2 regions of the Sphaerisporangium aureirubrum genome follow, and region 1 is predicted to be linked to the other one. Evidence: riboswitches for the same ligand, from Rfam matches in the RefSeq annotation. Region 1 holds a riboswitch; the other holds the start of a gene.

Region 1 (7,418 bases):
ACTCGGCGAGGTCCTCGCTCTCGGTGGGCTCGATCATCAGGGTGCCCGCCACGGGGAACGACATCGTGGGGGCGTGGAAGCCGTAGTCGATGAGGCGCTTGGCCACGTCGTCGACGGTGACGCCGGTCTCCTTGGTGATCTGGCGCAGGTCGACGATGCACTCGTGGGCCACCAGGCCCTCGCGGCCGGTGTACAGGACGGGGTAGTGCGGGGACAGGCGGCGGGCCAGGTAGTTGGCCGAGAGGATGGCCTGCTCGGTGGCCGCCTTCAGGCCGTCGGCGCCCATCATGCGGACGTACGCCCACGAGATGGGCAGGATGCTGGCGGAGCCGTACGGGGCGGCCGAGACGGGGCCGACGGCGCTCTCGGTCCCCGGGTGGCCGGGGAGGTACGGCGCGAGGTGCTCGCGGACGGCCACAGGGCCGACGCCGGGGCCGCCGCCGCCGTGCGGGATGCAGAAGGTCTTGTGGAGGTTCAGGTGGGAGACGTCCGCGCCGAACCAGCCGGGCTTGGCCAGGCCGACCAAGGCGTTGAGGTTGGCGCCGTCCACGTAGACCTGCCCGCCCGCCTGGTGGACCAGCTCGCAGATCTCGGTGATCGTCTCCTCGTACACGCCGTGCGTGGACGGGTAGGTCACCATGATCGCCGCGAGCCGTTCCCGGTGCTTGCCGATCTTGGCGACGAGGTCGGGCACGTCGACGTTGCCCTGGTCGTCGCAGGCCACCACGACGACCCGCATGCCCGCCATCACGGCGCTCGCGGCGTTGGTGCCGTGCGCCGAGGACGGGATCAGGCACACGTCCCGGCCCTCGTCGCCGTTGGCCTTGTGGTAGGCCCGGATGGCGAGCAGACCGGCGAACTCGCCCTGGGAGCCGGCGTTCGGCTGGAGCGACACCGCGGCGTACCCGGTGACCTCGGCCAGCCAGCGCTCGAGGTCGCCGATGAGCTCGAGGTAGCCCTTGGCCTGCGCGGCGGGCGCGTAGGGGTGGACGCCGGCGAACTCGGGCCAGGTGATGGGCTCCATCTCGGTGGTCGCGTTGAGCTTCATCGTGCAGGAGCCCAGCGGGATCATGGAGCGGTCGAGCGCGATGTCCTTGTCCTGGAGCCTGCGCAGGTAGCGCAGCATCGCCGTCTCGGAGCGGTGGGCGCCGAACACCGGGTGGGTGAGGTAGCCGGTGGTGCGCAGCAGGCCGGAGGGCAGGGCGTCGGCGGTGGCGGTGTCCAGGTCGTCCAGCACCGCGCCGTCGCACCCGAAGGCCTTCCACACCGCGCGCAGATGGTCGGCCGTGGTGGTCTCGTCGCAGGTGACGCCCACGTGGCCGGGGCCGTCCTGCCGCAGGTTGACCCCGAGGTCCGCGGCGGCCGCGACGATCTCGGCGGCCCGGCCGGGCACGTGGGCCCGCACGGTGTCGAAGAAGTCGTCGTGCACGATCTCGACCCCGCCGCCGCGCAGCCCGGCGGCCAGTACGGCGGCGTGGCGGTGGACGCGCTGGGCGATGCGCCGCAGCCCGTCGGGGCCGTGGTAGACGGCATACATGCCGGCGATCACGGCGAGCAGCACCTGGGCGGTGCAGATGTTGCTGGTGGCCTTCTCGCGGCGGATGTGCTGCTCACGGGTCTGCAGCGCCAGCCGGTAGGCGGGGTGGCCGTCGGCGTCCCGCGACACGCCGACCAGGCGGCCGGGGATCTGCCGCTGCAGGCCCTCGCGCACCGACATGTACGCGGCGTGCGGCCCGCCGAAGCCGAGGGGGACGCCGAAGCGCTGGGTGGACCCGACCGCGATGTCGGCGCCGAGGGCGCCGGGCGCCTCCAGCAGGGTGAGGGCCAGCAGGTCGGCGGCGGCCACCACCAGGGCGCCGCGCTCGCGGGCCTGCTCGGCGACCGCGCGGAAGTCTGCGGCCCTGCCGCTCGCGCCGGGGTACTGCACGAGCACGCCGAACAGCTCGCCCTCGGGCAGGCCGCCGGTGAGGTCGGCCTCGACCAGCTCGATGCCGAGCGGCTCGGCCCGGGTGGCCAGCACCGCCTTGGTCTGCGGCAGCGCGTCGGCGTCCACCACGAAGGTCGCGCCCGGGGCGCGCCCGGCCCTGCGGGCCAGGGTCATCGCCTCGGCGGCGGCCGTGGCCTCGTCCAGCAGCGAGGCACCGGCCACGTCCAGGCCGGTCAGGTCGGCGACCATGGTCTGGAAGTTGAGCAGCGCCTCGAGGCGGCCCTGCGAGATCTCGGGCTGGTACGGCGTGTACGCGGTGTACCAGCCGGGGTTCTCCAGCAGGTTGCGCCGGATCACCGCGGGGGTGACGGTGTCGTGGTAGCCGAGCCCGATCATCGAGGTGAGCACCTGGTTGCGCCCCGCCAGCCGCCGCAGCTCGGCGATGGCCTCGGTCTCGCTCGCCGCCGGGGGCAGGTCGAGGGGGGCCTCGGCGCGGATCGCGCCGGGCACCGCCAGCGCGATCAGGTCGGCGGTGGAGGCGTACCCGATGGCCTGGAGCATGCGGGCCTGCTCGTCGTCGGAGGGACCGACGTGCCGGGTCACGAACGGCGGTGCGGACAGGTCGCGGAGCGGGGACCGATCGGTCATGAGGCCCTCCTGGAAGTGGCTGGGAGCGGGCGCGCTGAATCGCCGGTTCTCCCCCTCTGTCAGCGCGACTTCCTCGTCACGACCTGAGAGCTTCACCCCCTGACGGGGGCTTGCACCGTCGGTGAGGCACGCCTGGCGGGCACGCCTACTTTCCAGAGTTGCCTCGCCCGCGCGGTACATGGGCCTGAGAGATTCCGGGGAGGTTGCTCCTTCGGCGCCCGGGTCACATGCCGGCGCCGCGTGGAGCACGGAACCGGCCCGCGCCCGGGACTCTCCCGCGCAGGGTCGAAAGCTTCACGCCAATGGTACCGTCCCGCCCCTTGTGAGGGGCTACCCCTACCCCACCCTCAGCCTGTGCGGCGCGCCCGTCTGCGCTGGGCCAGCTCGTCACCGGGGTGTTCGGCGAAAGGGTCCCGGTCGGCCGGCTCGGCACGCTCCCCCGGCAGTTCGGCGAGAGATCCCTCGACCTCGCGCCACACCCCGCCGAGGGCGATGCCGAACACGCCCTGCCCACCCTCCAGAAGATCGATCACCTCGTCGGCCGAGGTGCACTCGTAGACGCTGACCCCGTCGCTCATCAGGGTGATCTGCGCGAGGTCGTCGACGCCGCGCTGGCGCAGGTGCTGGACGGCGGTGCGTATCTGCTGCAGGGACACGCCGGTGTCGAGCAGGCGCTTGACGACCTTGAGCACCAGGATGTCGCGGAAGCTGTACAGCCGCTGCGAGCCCGAGCCCTGCGCGGGGCGCACGGACGGCTCGACGAGCTGGGTGCGCGCCCAGTAGTCCAGCTGCCGGTAGGTGATGCCGGCCGCCGAGCACGCCGTCGGGCCGCGGTAGCCCACGTCGGCGGGGAGCGACCCGGGCCGCTCGCCGAACAGCAGGCCCTGCTCGCCCGCGCGCTCACGTGCCGACTGACGCTGAGCCCGATCGCGCTGGCCGGCCGACTTGCCCTCGCCGCTGCTGACCGCCACTGCGGACCTCCGGCTTTCTCTCATCCCACGGTCTGATCTGGGGGTTCGTGAATTACAACCGTGGGTTCCCTTGCACCGTAGGACCGGCGGCATGCTCAGTCAACGATCCCGCTCGGCGCGTCGTGAAGCGTAAATGCCCGATATGACTAACCGGCGCGACCGAAGTCCTCCGGTGTGATCGTGTCCAGGAACTCGCGGAACTTCTCGACCTCGTCCTCCTGATCGTCGGGGATGATGACACCCGCCTCGCGGACCACGTCCTCGCTGGCGAAGATGCCCGCGCCGGTCCGCAGGGCCAGCGCGATCGAGTCCGACGGCCGCGCGCTGACCTCGACGCCGTTGGAGAACACCAGGTCGGCGAAGAAGATCCCGTCGCGCAGCGCGACGATGTTGACCGTCTGCAGCCGGACGCCGAGCGCCTCGATCACGTCCTTGAACAGGTCATGCGTGAGCGGCCGCGGCGGCGGCTCCTCGGCCTGTGCGAGAGCGATGGCCGTGGCCTCGGTCATCCCTATCCAGATCGGCAGATAACGCTCGCCCTTCGCCTCCTTGAGCAGGACGATGGGCTGGTTGGAGGGCATCTCCACCCGGACCCCCACGACCTCCATCTGCAACACAGGCGGCTCCGTCTCGTTGGTCGCCGGCCCGCTTCAGGCCTGCTCCCTCGCGGCTCACGGCTCGCGGCGTGACCATCGCCGCAAACCTCAACGTAACATCCTCGCACCCCGAAATGTCCGGGTGCCTCGGTCAACGGCCCAGAATGCCGCGCAGGGCGCCTCTCACCAGGGCGGCGTGCAGTTCCAGCAGCCGGCCGGACAGCTCGTGGGCGGCCTCCTCGGCCTGGCCGGCGGCGCCCGGGGCGCGGCGGCGCAGCAGGGGCGCCACGGCCTGCTCGACCAGGCCCGCCTCACGCTCGGCGGCGGCCTTGAGCACGCGCAGGTGGCGGGGGTGCAGCCCGAAGGCCGCCAGGGCGCCGCAGGCCCTGGCCACGGCGAGGGCCTCGGCGTCGTACCTGCGGGCCACCGGGGCCAGCAGGCCGTAGTCCTCGAGCTCGGCGAGGGTCTCCTCGTCCAGCCCGGCCACCTCGCACAGCTCGGCGCGGCCGAGCCGGACCTCGGGCGCCGCGGACTCCAGGGAGCGGGGCCCGGTGCCCTCGTCGCCCGCGGTGTCCAGGTGGTCCTTGATCACGCGCAGCGGGAGGTAGCGGTCCCGCTGGGCGGTGAGGATGAAGCGCAGGCGCTCCACGTCGGCGTGGGTGAACTTGCGGTACCCGGAGGGGGCGCGCTGGGGCTCGATCAGCCCCTCCCCCTCCAGGAAGCGGATCTTGGAGACGGTGATGTCGGGAAAGTCGGCGCGCAGGAGCTCGAGGACCTCCCCGATGCTCATGAACGCCCTGGCGGCCTGCGCGCCCATCACCGCCCCCGCTCACCCACGTGTGAGGAACACCAGCCGGAACTTGCCGATCTGGACCTCGTCGCCGCCGGTCAGCGGGTACTCCTCGATCCGCTCGCGGTTGACGTAGGTGCCGTTCAGGCTGCCGACGTCGCGGGCGGTGAAATGGCCGCCCCGGCGGTAGAACTCGGCGTGGCGCCGTGACACGGTGACGTCGTCCAGGAAGATGTCGCTCTCGGGGTGACGGCCCGCCGTGGTGAGGTCGCTGTCGAGCAGGAACCGGCTCCCGGCGTTCGGGCCGCGCATCACCACCAGCAGGGCGGTGCCCGGCGGCAGCTGATCCACCGCCGCCCGGTCCGGCAGGAGCGTCTGTCCTGTGGCCTCGCCGTCCATCGCCTCGATCCCGCTCAGGGAGATCGTGGAGGTGGTGTCCCCGGGCGTGTTCTCGGCACGGCTCAGCGGCGACCCGCACCGAGAGCAGAAACGGGCGTCGTCAGGGTTGGCATGACCGCACTGCGTGCAGTAGACGCTCGGCATCGGATCGGCTCGGCCTCCTACCGCGAAGTCGCGGCGACGGTGCTCAGTGCGGCGTGCCTCGGTGCTTCGCTTCTCAAGATTGCTTCAGTCTGCGAATGCCGCAACCTACGCTGATTGAGTCGCAAAGGTCAAGATGAGGTCAGGCTCGCGGGACGGGACATGCTGCTGGTCGGGCTCGTTCGAGTCATCGCTGACGGGGGCTCGCGTGATGGTGAACGGCGCTCGCCCCTCGCCCCTTCCGACTCGGCTCGCCGCGCCGGTCCAAAGCTACCGCCCGCCGCGCCCTCCGGTCCATGCGGCGCGCCGTTCGAATGCGCCAGAAATCAGGTCGTTTGCGGCGTAACGGGCGATTCCTTGGGGGTCAGGGGCCGACCGCCTGTTCCACCACACGCGCCCAGCGTTCCAGCAGGCTCTGCGCGACGTCGATGTCGTCGGCCTCGGCCCACAGGTGGGTCACCGCCTCGGCCGGGTCGGGCAGGATGAGCGCCCACCCGCCGTCCTCCTCGACCACCCGGACGCCGTCGGTGGTGTCCAGATGGTAGCCGTCGGCGGCCTCCACCACCGACCGCATCACGGCGCCTTTGGCGGCCCACGGCGTCGGGACGGTGCGCTTGAGCATCTTGGCGCGCGGGATGCGGGCGTCGATCTGGCTCAGCGACAGGCGGGTGCGTGCCACCAGGCCGAGCAGGCGCAGGAACGAGGCCAGGCCGTCCACGGTGGCCGCGAACTCCGGCACGATGAACCCGCCCCTGCCGTCCGCCGCGAAGATCAGGTCAGGGTCGCCCGCCGCCGAGGTGAGGGCGTCCAGCGCGGTGGGGGTCCACTGCACCTGCGCGCCGTGGAAGCGGCAGACCTGCTCCGCAACCCGGGTGGTAGTCACCGGCAGCGCCACCCGCCCGCCGCGGCGCTCGGCCGCCACCAGGTCCAGCACCACCAGCAGCGCCCGCTCCTCGCTGATCAGCTGCCCCATCTCGTCCACCAGGGAGATGCGCTCCCCCACGGTGTCGAAACGCACCCCGAACGCGGCCCTGGACGACCCCACGAGCTCCGCCAGCCGCTGCAGGTCCCTGCGACGCTCGGCGAGCGTCTCGGTCGGCGAGGAGTCGTCCAGGCGGTTGTTGACGGTGAGCACGTCCACGCCCACCCGCCCGAGCAGGGAGGGCAGCACCAGGGACGAGGTGCCCCCGGCGCAGTCGATCACGACCTTCATCTCGGCGTCCCGCACGCCGGACATGTCGATGCAGCGCAGCAGCTCGCGGGTGTAGTCCTCCACCGCCCTGGCGGGGAAGCTCAGCTCGGCGATCTCGCCGGGGAAGGCCCGCCGGAACTCCTGCCGGGAGAACACCCGCTCCAGCTTGCGCTGGGCGCCCTGGGACAGGTCGGCGCCGTTGTGGTCCATGAAGATGATGTCGACGCTCTGCGGGTCGCCCGGCGTGGTGCGCAGCGCGATGCCGCCCGAGGCGGTGCCGTTGGCGGTGTGGAAGCGGGCCACCGGCAGCGCGGCGGCCTCGAGGTCCAGCACGTTGACGGCGCTGGCGTTCAGCGCGCTGATCACCGCCCGCTTGAACGCCCGCGCCGCGCGGGAGGAGTCGCGCGAGGTGATGACCGACTCCCCCTTCTTCAGCGTGGTGGCGTACGCGCTGGCCAGCCGCACGCACAGCTCCGGGGTGATCTCGACGTTGACCAGGCCGGACACCCCGCGCGGGCCGAACAGGCTGCGCTGGCCGCGCGACTCCCAGATGACGCTGGTGTTGACGACCGCCCCGGCCTCGATGGTCTTGAACGGGTAGATCTTCACGCCGGAGGAGACGTAGGCCTCGGCCTCGATCACGCACTCGTCGCCGACGATCGCGTTCTCCTCGATCCGGGCGCCGGTCATGATGTCGGTGTTCTTGCCCACCACGCAGCCGCGCAGGTTGGCGCTCGGGCCGATGTACACGTTG
Region 2 (7,418 bases), on a different contig from region 1:
CGGGCTCGGGGTGGCGGGGGGCCTGGTGCCGAGTCCGTCGGCGCTGATCGTGCTGCTCGGGGCGGCGGCGCTCGGCCGTACGTGGTTCGGCGTCGCCCTGGTCGTGGCCTACGGCCTCGGCATGGCGGCCACGCTCACCGCGACCGGCCTGCTGCTCGTGAAGCTGGCCTCACGGCTGGACCGCCTGGCGTCCGCCCGCCAGGGCCTCGCCGCCAAGATCGCCGGGTTCACCCCGATGGGTACCGCGACGATGATCGTCGTGCTCGGCGGCGGCCTGGCCCTGCGCAGCCTCACGGCGGCCTTCTGACACCTCCGGTGCCCCGGGCCCCACCGGGGCACCGGAGGGACGGGTCAGCGGCGGCCGCCGTACTCGCGGCGGATCTCCTTGGCGGTCTCCATGATCTCGTCCTTGGTCCGCAGCAGCTTGGCCTCGGCCTCCTCGGTGCGGGCCTCGGCGGCCATCGTCCGGTTGCCGGTGCTCGATCCGAACCGGCGCTTGGCCCGGGCCTTCAGTTCGCGCAATCTCAACCTGTCCATGAGACCCATCGGACTCCGCCTTTCATAGAGTGCCCCTCCCCACTCCCCCGGAGAACGGGAACCATGCGCAGGACGGTGAACGGGTGTCAGGCGAGGAAGGCGCGCAGCAGCGAGGCGGTGGCGTCCAGGTGCTCCACCACGGCGCGCCGGGCGGCCTCGGGATCCCCGGCCAGGATGGCGTCCACCATCGCGACGTGCTGCGCGGCGGCGTGGTCGATGTTGGGCCCGAGCACCGGGATCGCGTTCAGCAGGTCGGTGACGCGCAACCGTGCGTCCGCCGCGGCGGCGGCCAGCAGCGAAGACCCCGTCAGCTCGGCGATGGCCAGGTGGAACGCGGTGTCCAGCCGCCGGTAGTCCCCCGGGGCGGCCTCGTTGACGTCGGTCAGCCGCCGCCGCAGCAGGTCCCGCTGATCGGGGGTCAGCGCGGTGGTGGCCAGCACCTGCGCCGCGCCGCACTCGATGGCCATCCGGAACGTCAGCGCGTCGGCCAGCTCCCCCGCCCCCATCTCGATGACGGCCCTGCGCAGGTCGCCGTGCCCCGGCCGGGGCGTCTCGTAGACGACGAACGCCCCGCCGTACCGTCCGCGCCGCACGTCGAGGTAGCCGGCGTCCTGGAGGGCGCGGATGGCCTCGCGCAGGGTGACGCGGCTGATGCCGAGCTGGGCGGCGAGCTCACGCTCGGGGGGAAGTTTCTGGCCCGGCGCGACCACGCCGAGCTTGATGGCCTGTAACAGCCGCTCGACGGTCTCCTCGAAGGCGTTGCCGGCCCGGACCGGCCCGAGAAGCGCGACGAGCTGCGGTTCGCTCATCACGTCCCCCTCGCACCCGATGCCAATGGTTCGAGATTAGTCCTTTTCGTCCCTGGAACGCGCCGGACCGTTGACGCGGGGGCACTGCTGGTGCTTGCATGCCGCCAATGGTCTGTTTCCAGACTTTTGACGGAAGGGAGCGCCGTGCTCACCCTCGACGAACTGCGTGACGATGTGGCCGCCGGACGGGTGGACAGCGTGCTGCTGGCGATCGTCGACATGCAGGGACGCCTCCAGGGCAAGCGGCTGTCCGCGCGGTACTTCCTTGCGGAGGTGCTGGAGCACGCCGCCGAGGGGTGCGACTACCTCCTCGCCGTGGACATCGACATGAACACGGTCGGTGGTTACAGCATGTCGTCCTGGGACCGGGGGTACGGCGACTTCGTCATGCGACCCGACCTGGACACGCTGCGCCGGGTGCCCTGGCAGGAGGGCACCGCCATGCTGATGGCCGACGTGGTGTGGGAGAACGGCACGGGGGTGCCCGTCTCGCCGCGCCAGATCCTGCGCGGGCAGATCGCCCGGCTCACCGAGCGCGGCCTGGCGGCGTACGTCGGGACCGAGCTGGAGTTCGTCGTGTACAACGACAGCTACGAGAGCGCCTGGGGCAAGGCCTACCGCGACCTGTCCCCCGCCAACCTGTACAACGTCGACTACTCCCTGCTCGGCGGCGCCCGCGTGGAGCCGTTGCTGCGCCGCATCCGGCTCGGCATGGAGGGGGCGGGCATGTACGTCGAGTCCGCCAAGGGCGAGTGCAACCTCGGGCAGCACGAGATCGCGTTCCGGTACGCCGAGGCGCTGACCACGTGCGACAACCACACGATCTACAAGAACGGCGCCAAGGAGATCGCGGCCCAGCAGGGCATGTCGATCACGTTCATGGCCAAGCCGAACCAGCGGGAGGGCAACTCCTGCCACATCCACATCTCGCTGCGCGACACCGGCGGCGGGCCGGTGATGGCGGGCGACGGGCCGCACGGGCTGTCCAAGACCGGGGAGCACTTCATCGCGGGACAGCTGGCCGCGCTGCGCGAGCTGACGCTGATGTACGCGCCCAACATCAACTCCTACAAGCGGTACGTCGAGGGCAGCTTCGCCCCGACGGCCGTCAAGTGGGGCGTGGACAACCGGACCTGCTCGATGCGGCTGGTCGGGCACGGGCACTCGCTGCGGGTGGAGAACCGCGTGCCCGGCGGCGACGTCAACCCTTATCTGGCGGTGTCGGCCCTGATCGCCGCCGGCCTGCACGGCGTGGACAACGAGCTGCCGCTGGAGGAGCCGTACGGCGGCAACGCCTACTCCTCCGGCGCGGACCGCGTGCCCGGTACGCTGCGGGACGCCCTGGCGTTGTGGCAGGGCTCGAAGATCGCCAAGGCCGCGCTCGGCGAGGAGGTCGTCGAGCACTACGCCAACAACGCCCGGGTCGAGCTGGCCGCCTTCGACGCGGCGGTCACCGACTGGGAGCTTTTCCGGGGATTCGAGCGGATGTGAGATGAGGATCGTCAATCCGGCCACCGAGGACGTGCTGGCCGACGTCGAGCTCGCCGACGTGGCCGAGACCGACCGCGCGGTGGAACGGGCCAAAGCCGCGTTCCCCGCCTGGCGGGACGTGGCGCCCGGCGACCGCGCGCGGCTGCTGCGGCGCTTCGCCGACCTGGTCGACCGGCACGCGGACGAGCTGGCCGAGCTGGAGCTGGCCAACGCCGGGCACACCGTGGGCAACGCGCGGTGGGAGGCGGGCAACGTCCGCGACGTGCTGCACTTCTACGCGGGGGCGCCCGAGCGCAACCACGGCAAGCAGATCCCGGTGCCCGGCGGGGTGGACATCACGTTCCACGAGCCGCTCGGCGTGGTCGGGGTGATCGTGCCGTGGAACTTCCCCATGGTGATCATGACCTGGGGCGCCGCGCCCGCGCTCGCCGCGGGCAACACCGTCATCGTCAAGCCCGCCGAGTGGACGCCGCTGACGGCCCTGCGGCTCGCCGAGCTCGCCCTGGAGGCCGGCCTCCCCGAGGGGGTGCTCCAGGTGCTGCCTGGGGCAGGGGAGGTCGCCGGGGCCAGGCTCGCCGGCCACCCGGACGTCGCCAAGATCGTGTTCACCGGTTCCACCGAGGTGGGCAAGCAGATCGCGGCCGCGGCGGCGGCCACCGTCAAGCGGGTCACCCTGGAGCTCGGCGGCAAGAGCGCCAACATCGTGTTCGCCGACGCCGACCTGGAACTGGCCGCGGCCTCCGCGCCGGGGGCGGTCTTCGACAACAGCGGGCAGGACTGCTGCGCGCGGTCCCGGGTGCTCGTCCAGCGGCCGGTGTACGAGGAGTTCCTGGAGCGGCTGGAACGGGCCGTGACCGCCGTCATCGTGGGCGACCCGCGCGACCCCGGCACCGGCATGGGACCGCTGATCAGCGCCGAGCACCGGGACCGGGTGGCGTCGTACGTGACCGGCACGCCGCGCTTCCAGGGCACCTGCCCGGCGGGCAAGGGGTTCTGGTTCCCGCCGACCGTGCTGACGCACGACTCGCTGGACGAGCGGGCGTTCACCGAGGAGATCTTCGGGCCGGTGGTCAGCGTGGTGCCGTTCGACGACGAGGGGCACGCCGTGCGGATCGCCAACGACACCCGGTACGGTCTGTCGGGTTCCATCTGGACCCGGGACGTCGGGCGAGCGCTGCGGGTGGCCCGGGCCGTCGAGGCGGGGAACCTCTCCGTCAACTCCCACTCCTCGGTGCGGTACTGGACGCCGTTCGGCGGCTACAAGGAGTCGGGGCTCGGCCGCGAGCTCGGGCCGGACGCACTGGCCGCCTTCACCGAGACCAAGAACGTCTTCATCGCTCACTGAGATCTAGGAGATGGATCCGATATGCAACGTCTGCTGGACCGCGTCGCCGTGATCACCGGCGCGGCTGGGGGCATCGGGCTCGCCACCGCGCGCCGCTTCGCCGAGGAGGGCGCCAAGGTCGTGTGCGCCGACCTCGACGAGGAGGGCGGCGCCAAGATCGCCGACGAGGTCGGCGGCCTGTTCGTCCGGGCGGACGTCACCAGCGAGGAGGACGTCGCCCGCCTGTTCGAGATCGCCGCCGACACCTACGGCAGCCTGGACATCGCGTTCAACAACGCGGGCATCTCCCCGCCCGACGACGACTCCATCCTCACCACCGGCATCGAGGCGTGGCGCCGGGTGCAGGAGGTCAACCTCACCAGCGTGTACCTCTGCTGCAAGCACGCCATCCCGTACATGCGGCGGCAGGGCAAGGGCTCGATCATCAACACCGCGTCGTTCGTCGCGGTGATGGGCTCGGCCACGTCCCAGATCTCCTACACCGCGTCCAAGGGCGGCGTGCTGTCCATGACCCGCGAGCTCGGCGTGCAGTTCGCCCGCGAGGGCATCCGGGTCAACGCGCTGTGCCCGGGGCCGGTCGACACCCCGCTGCTGCGCGAGCTGTTCGCCAAGGACCCCGAGCGGGCGCAGCGGCGGCTGGTGCACGTGCCGATGGGCCGGTTCGCCGAGGCGTCCGAGATCGCGGCGGCCGTCGCGTTCCTCGCCTCGGACGACGCCAGCTTCATCACCGGGGCCGAGTTCCTGGTGGACGGCGGCATCTCCGGCGCCTACGTCACCCCGGTCTGACGTGGGCGCCTACCGGCCGATCATCGGCATCACGTGCTACGTCGAACCCGCCGCTTTCACGGTGTGGCAGATGACCACCGCGCTGCTGCCGTACAACTACGTCGAGCGGGTCGCCGCGGCGGGCGGCCAGCCGGTCATCGTGCCGCCGGCGGGCGACCCCGCGCCGCTGGTGGAACGGCTGGACGGCCTGATCGTCGCCGGGGGCGGCGACCTGGACCCCGGCCGGTACGGCGCGGAGGCGCACGACAAGACCGGCTACGTGCGCGAGTTCCGCGACGAGGCGGAGTTCGCGCTGGTCGGCGCGGCGCTGGCGGCCGGGCTGCCGCTGCTCGGCATCTGCCGGGGCATGCAGGTGCTCAACGTCCACCTCGGCGGCACCCTGCACCAGCACCTGCCCGAGGTCGTCGGCCACGGGGGCCACGCGCCCGCGCCCGGCGAGTTCGGGAACATGCCGGTGCGGGTGACGCCCGGCAGCACGCTCGCCGACGTACTCGGCGGCGGCACGTCCGACGCCGCGCACTACCACCACCAGGCGGTGGACCGGCTCGGCGACGGGCTGACGGTGTCGGCGACCGCCGAGGACGGCACGGTGGAGGCCGTCGAGCTGGCCGGGCACCCGTTCGCGCTCGGCGTGCAGTGGCACCCCGAGACCGGCCCCGACGGCCCCCTGTTCGAGGCCCTCGTGGCCTCGGCGGCGCCCGCCCGGCATTGGTAAGGTGGGCCGGAACACCGGTGACCCCGTGCGGGAGAGTGCCCTGACATCCGGTCAGGGCCCCTGAAGGAGCAAGTCCTCCCACGAACCTCACAAGGCAAAGGACCGCGCGGGTCAGGTGGCCTCTGGAAAGTGGGTCCCCGCTGCGCGTGGGACCTCGCCGAAGGTGAAAGTCCGGCAAAACCCGGGCGAAACTCTCAGGCACCGATGACAGAGGGGGAGGATGCTGTCATCCAACCCTGCCTGAGGTGCGCATCATGTCCAGATCTACACCGCTCCGCGAGGTGCACGAGAGCCTCGGCGCGACGCTCACCGACTTCGCGGGCTGGCTCATGCCGCTGCGGTACGGCAGCGAGTCCGCCGAGCACAACGCCGTGCGCAAGGCGGCGGGGCTGTTCGACCTGTCCCACATGGGGGAGATTTTCGTCACCGGGCCGCAGGCGGGCGAGGCGCTCGACCACGCCCTGGTGGGCCACCTGTCGGTGCTGGAGCCCGGCCGGGCCCGGTACACCATGATCTGCGCGCCGGACGGCGGTGTGCTGGACGACCTGATCGTCTACCGTCTGCCCGACGGGGAATACATGGTCGTGGCCAACGCCTCCAACTACCTCCGGGTCGCCGCGGAGCTCACCGCGCGGGCTGAGGGCTTCGACGCCGAGATCGACGACCGCTCCGAGCAGTACGCGCTGGTGGCCGTGCAGGGCCCGCGCGCCGCCGAGATCGTCGCCTCGCTCACCGACACCGACCTGTCCGGCCTCAAGTACTACGCCGGTCTTCCCGGCGTCGTCGCGGGCTTCGAGACGTTCGTCGCGCGCACCGGCTACACCGGGGAGGACGGCTTCGAGCTGTTCGCCGCCGCCGCGGACGCCGTGCCGCTGTGGCAGGCCGTGGCCAAGGCCGGGGAGCCGCACGGCCTGCGTCCCGCCGGGCTGTCCGCCCGGGACACGCTGCGCCTGGAGGCCGGGATGCCGCTGTACGGCAACGAGCTGAACGCCGGCCTCACCCCCTTCGACGCCGGCCTCGGCCGCGTCGTCAAATTCGGCAAGCCGGGCGACTTCGTCGGTCGCGCCGCGCTCGCCCCCCTCAAGGACGTCCCCCCGCGCCGGCGCCTGACCGGCCTGGTCGCGCGGGGCCGCCGAGTGCCACGCCACGGTTACCCCGTGGTCCTCAGCGGAGACGGCACCGTCGTTGGAGAGGTCACCAGCGGCGCCCCGTCCCAGTCACTCGGCAAGCCGATCGCGATGGCTTACGTGGACACCGACGTGTCCGACGGCCTGGCGGTCGACATCCGTGGTAGCCATGAACCGGTCGACGTGGTTGACCTGCCTTTTTACCGGAGGAGCATGTGAGCAGCATTCCCGAGGAGCTCAGCTACACCAAGGAGCACGAGTGGGTGGCCGGGGTTGACGACGGCCTGGTCGTGACCGTGGGGATCACGGCCTACGCCGCCGAATCCCTCGGCGACGTCGTCTTCGTCCAACTCCCCGAAGCCGGCGCCACCCTGGAGTCCGGCGACGCCGTGGGCGAAGTGGAATCCACCAAGTCCGTGAGCGACATCTACGCCCCCGTAGGCGGCGAGGTAGTCGAGATCAACGAAACGGTGGTAGACGACCCCTCGCTCATCAACTCCGACCCCTACGGCGAAGGCTGGCTCTTCCGAATCCGAGTCTCCGGCGACCCCGAAGACCTCTTGACCCCCGAGGAATACACCACCCTAACCACCACCGACTCCTAACCC

The links. Region 1 has a riboswitch for glycine ahead of gcvP (aminomethyl-transferring glycine dehydrogenase). Riboswitches for the same ligand answer to the same signal wherever they lie in the genome.
Region 2: linked by a shared signal. The riboswitch ahead of gcvT (glycine cleavage system aminomethyltransferase GcvT) and the one ahead of gcvP (aminomethyl-transferring glycine dehydrogenase) in region 1 are both predicted to bind glycine.

The regions. Positions count from the first base shown of each region.
Region 1 covers NZ_JBHSRF010000018.1:17,896-25,313, forward strand. Annotated here, with positions in the region: gene gcvP (aminomethyl-transferring glycine dehydrogenase) at 1-2,575, opposite strand, end outside; glycine riboswitch at 2,622-2,737, opposite strand; glycine riboswitch at 2,738-2,863, opposite strand; gene ACFP1K_RS15330 (MerR family transcriptional regulator) at 2,923-3,546, opposite strand; gene ACFP1K_RS15335 (bifunctional nuclease family protein) at 3,693-4,163, opposite strand; gene ftsR (transcriptional regulator FtsR) at 4,294-4,959, opposite strand; gene ACFP1K_RS15345 (FHA domain-containing protein) at 4,972-5,475, opposite strand; gene ACFP1K_RS15350 (sugar phosphate nucleotidyltransferase) at 5,837-7,418, opposite strand, start outside.
Region 2 covers NZ_JBHSRF010000061.1:50,685-58,102, forward strand. Annotated here, with positions in the region: gene ACFP1K_RS29920 (nickel/cobalt transporter) at 1-307, shown strand, start outside; gene ACFP1K_RS29925 (hypothetical protein) at 352-537, opposite strand; gene ACFP1K_RS29930 (FadR/GntR family transcriptional regulator) at 624-1,346, opposite strand; gene ACFP1K_RS29935 (glutamine synthetase family protein) at 1,491-2,837, shown strand; gene ACFP1K_RS29940 (aldehyde dehydrogenase family protein) at 2,839-4,182, shown strand; gene ACFP1K_RS29945 (3-oxoacyl-ACP reductase) at 4,204-4,968, shown strand; gene ACFP1K_RS29950 (gamma-glutamyl-gamma-aminobutyrate hydrolase family protein) at 4,970-5,683, shown strand; glycine riboswitch at 5,702-5,798, shown strand; glycine riboswitch at 5,799-5,904, shown strand; gene gcvT (glycine cleavage system aminomethyltransferase GcvT) at 5,938-7,029, shown strand; gene gcvH (glycine cleavage system protein GcvH) at 7,026-7,415, shown strand.